Regions from separate parts of the Faecalibacillus intestinalis genome, predicted to be linked through region 1. Evidence: a T-box and tRNA genes for the amino acid it is inferred to sense, from the RefSeq annotation. Region 1 holds a T-box; the other holds one or more tRNA genes.
What was found. The T-box of region 1 lies ahead of trpS (tryptophan--tRNA ligase). A T-box ahead of a tRNA ligase gene usually reads a tRNA of that ligase, here a tRNA-Trp.
Positions count from the first base shown of each region.

Region 1 (2,205 bases):
GGAAAGCTTTGCTATCGAAGTGTTTTTGATTTTTGTGATCGTGATAAAATGAATAAAAAGATTGCTGCTTTAGAACTGTCTAATATTCATTATCAAATGTATGATGAAGGAGAAATGAAAGAATATGGTCTAACGAGAGAGGAAAGGTTAAAAAAGCAATTTATTGAACAAAGAATTGATGAACTTTATATGGAAAATTATGATGATTTTTTGATGTTATGTAGACAGTTAAATATCGAAGATGCACAAAGTATCCAAAAATATAATCATTTAAAAAATAAAATAGCTAAGGGCTATACATTTATACATGAAATCCTATTCTATGAATTTACTAAAAAGGAATACAAAAAGAAATAAGCAATACTTATTTCTTAATTGTAATTCCTATTTTTCTTTCAACTTTCGCAAGTTTTTTTCTTGCCATATAACGTGCTTTATCAGCACCTTCATTTAAAATTGTATCGATATAGTTACCTTGATTGATTTCATTATATTTATCATGGATTTTTTGTAATTCATTACCTACAACTTCAGCTAGATCTTTTTTAAATTGACCATAACCAACACCTTGATAACGTTCTACAAGTGCATCAATAGATTCACCACTTAAAATAGAATAAATAGTAAGTAAGTTTGAAATACCAGGTTTATTTTTAACATCATAGTAAATAGCGTTATCACTATCAGTGATAGCAGACATGATTTTCTTTTTAGAAACATTAATATCATCTAAAATATAAATACATCCTTTACCTGTTTCATCAGATTTAGACATTTTCTTTGTAGGATTTTGTAAGTCCATAATACGTCCACCTACTTTTGGAACAAGTGGTTCAGGTAATTTGAAAGTTTCACTATAACGATTATTAAATCTTTCAGCAATATCTCTAGCAAGTTCACAATGTTGTTTTTGATCTTCACCAACTGGTACATAATCTGGATCATAAATTAAAATATCAGCATTCATTAATGACGGATAATTAAAAATACCAGCTCCAATAGATTCATCTTTTTTAAGTTTGCTTGCTTTATCTTTATATTGAGTCATACGTGATAATTCACCCATTGACACCATACATCCTAAATACCAACCAAGTTGAGCATGTTCTAAAACATCAGATTGTAAAAATAATGTGACTTTTTTAGGATCTAATCCAGCTGCTAAATATAAAGAAATCAAATCTTTTGTATTTTTTCTTAAATCCTTTGGTTCTTGATAAATTGTCATACTGTGTAAGTTAGCAACAAAAACAATCATTTCATATTCATCTTGATAAGAAACAAAAGGTTTGATAGCTCCTATATAATTTCCTAAAGTTACTCTTCCTGTTGGCTTGATGCCACTCAACATTCTTTTCATAAATTTTCCTCCTTAAAATAAAAAACGTCCTTAAAAAAGGACGTTATAAACGCGGTACCACCTTAATTCGTATAAAATATACGCTCTTGATTTTAACGCGATTAGCGACAAAAGACTTGTGCCTTTTGTAACTCCAGAACCCCAATTTCTATTATATCAATGGCTTATTTCCATCAACCATAAGCTTTCTATAACATTTAATATAATTTACTTATGTTCCTTCAAAGTCTTTAAAAACATTATAATGAGCTCATCTATAAAAATCAAGATATTTAAAAAAAGATATACAAAGTTTAAAATTGTTGTATAATTATTTACAAAGGAGTGATTGTATGATACGTATATATACCGCCCCAAGTTGTGCTTCTTGTAGAAAAGTAAAATCTTGGTTAAATGAAAATCAAATACCTTATGTAGAAAAGAATATTTTTTCTACTTTATTAAAAGAATCAGAACTTCGAGAATTATTAGAACGTAGTGAAAATGGTACGGATGATATTATTTCCAAAAGAAGCAAAATTATTAAAGAAAATGATATTGACATTGATTCAATGAAAATCAATGATTTAATTAAGTTTATACAGGAAAATCCATCAGTTTTAAAAAGACCAATTATGATTGATGAAAGAAGATTTCAAGTTGGTTACAATGCTGAAGAAATAAGAGTCTTTATTCCTAAAGAACTTAGAAAGTTAGCTGAATGTCATGATATGGATCGTTGTCCACAATTCAGCAATAAAGATTGTTTGAATTTTAAAAAAGAATATGAAAGGGATAGAGAAAAGGAATCAAGCCATTAGATTGATTCTTTTTTAGGAGACAATATGAAAAAAATATTAAAAGTT
Region 1 covers NZ_AP024085.1:524,360-526,564, forward strand. The annotation lists gene Fi14EGH31_RS02835 (hypothetical protein) at 1-357, shown strand, start outside; gene trpS (tryptophan--tRNA ligase) at 365-1,360, opposite strand; T-box leader at 1,394-1,594, opposite strand; gene spx (transcriptional regulator Spx) at 1,693-2,160, shown strand; gene Fi14EGH31_RS02850 (hypothetical protein) at 2,185-2,205, shown strand, end outside.

Region 2 (2,205 bases), 300 kb from region 1:
TGAGCCAAAATTTCCATCAACACCATTAATAACAATTTTACTCATCGTTCATACCTCCACATGTGAAAATTATATCATGAATATTTTTATAAAATAGACCTTAAAAATTAATAAAGACTATAAGTTTTTCTTATAGTCTAAAATAATCTTCTACATATTTCATAAATTGTTGTATCGCCTTTTTTTCATTATCTCGATGATAGCCTACTGCATAATCTGCATGGTGATGACTTTCTTTTAAAGGAATAGCCACAACTTGATCATTTTCATTAATTACTTCCGTTGCTGTAAGACCAATACCTTCCCCTAAAGAAATAGCCATCATATATTCATTTAAATCATCTACTTCTTTTTTTATGTAAGGAATCATCCCATCTAAACGAAAAGATTCCATATAATCATGATAATATTCTTCTCCTTGTTTTTTAGATAAAATAATGAGTGGTTCATTTTTAATATCTTCTATCGTTAAATATTCTTTATGACTTAAAGGATGTTCTAATGAAGTGACAACACAAATATGGCTATGATGTATTGTTTGATAAATTAAATCAGGATATTTTTTAAAGTTATTGGTTAATCCAAAGCCTAAGTCTATTTCCCTTTCATTTAATTTTTCCATACATGTTAATAAATTAAACGCTTTAATATCAATAGAAACATCATGATTTTCTTTAAAACTTCTTACAATAAAAGGAATATGTTGTTTTTCAAAGGGTCCTGTTATCCCTATCGTTAATACATCCTTTTGTAAGTTTTCCTTAATATCTTCATATTCATTATTATAATCATCTATTAATCTTTTAGCCAAATCATAATAACGCTTTCCTTCTTTTGTAAGAGTTGGACAATAAGTTTTTCGATTAAACAAAGAAAATCCTAAATCTTTTTCTAATTTTGTAATTTGTTGAGAAATTGCTGATTGTGAAAGATAGTATTTCTTAGCAGCTTTAGAAAAGCTCCCTTCTTCTACTACAGCCATAAAATAATAAATCACTTGTTTAAACATCTACATCACCCTATTTATCATATCATCTTATGCACATTTTTTCATAAATTGTGCGTAAAAAAGTGAATAACTTGAGTTATTCACCTTATTCACATATTTATTCACTTTTGTACAAATAAAAAACACATCTAAGATGTGAATCAAATAACCTGGCAGGGGTAGTAGGAGTCGAACCCACATCAACGGTTTTGGAGACCGGTATTCTACCATTGAACTATACCCCTATTTGGTTTGCCTAATTAATATACCATAATAAAAATAAATATGCAATAGGTATTTTCACTATAATTGTAAAAAAAATAAACATATGATAATTTTGAGGAGGTTAAATATGAAAAATGACTTAGAATTAACTATTTCTTCTATCAAAATACAATCATTTAAAGATATTTATAAAATGAACATTGCTTTTGATAAAGGAACTATTTTTAAACAACTTGATAAACCTTGGGCGATGTGTCGTGGATGATACATTATTACAAATAAGTAAATTGGATTTTTGTATCCAAGATGTTACTTTGTTTTTAGATACCCACCCTGATGATCAAGAAGCTAAAAAATATTATAAGGAAGGGATGAAGCATCTTTTAAAGATGAAAGAAACTTATTTAAAAAATGGCGGTGCTCTTACAAATAGAGACGGAAAGAATATTGAAAACTATATTAATGAACCATTTCCTTGGATGAAAGGAGGATCAACATGTGGTTGTATGAAAAGCGCTTGCAATATCCCGTTAATGTAAGAAAACCTGATGCTAAAACAGCTAAAATTGTTATTTCACAGCTTGGTGGACCTAATGGTGAATTAGGAGCAGCACTTCGTTATCTAAATCAACGCTATACGATGCCTTATCCAAGAATTCAAGCCTTATTGACAGACATTGGAACAGAAGAACTTGCTCATGTTGAAATTATTAGTACCCTTTTCTATCAACTTACCAATGGTCTAACACCTCAAGAAATTAAAGAAGGTGGATTAGATGCCTATTTTACTGATCATACATTAGGTGTCTATCCAACAAATAGTGCGGGTATTCCTTTTAGTGCCGATACTTTCCAATCTGTGGGAGATCCTATTTCTGATTTAACAGAAGACATGGCTGCTGAACAAAAAGCTAGAACCACTTATGATAACATTCTTGCTTTAAGTAAAAATGAAGACGTCAATAAAGTCATTCGTTTTTTAAGAGAAAGAG
Region 2 covers NZ_AP024085.1:819,882-822,086, reverse strand. The annotation lists gene Fi14EGH31_RS04300 (NAD(P)H-binding protein) at 1-45, opposite strand, end outside; gene Fi14EGH31_RS04295 (LysR family transcriptional regulator) at 131-1,009, opposite strand; tRNA gene Fi14EGH31_RS04290 (tRNA-Trp) at 1,160-1,233, opposite strand; gene Fi14EGH31_RS04285 (spore coat associated protein CotJA) at 1,341-1,478, shown strand; gene Fi14EGH31_RS04280 (spore coat protein CotJB) at 1,471-1,752, shown strand; gene Fi14EGH31_RS04275 (manganese catalase family protein) at 1,710-2,205, shown strand, end outside.
Region 2: it has a tRNA-Trp gene. The T-box ahead of trpS (tryptophan--tRNA ligase) is inferred to sense a tRNA for this amino acid. The anticodon was not compared.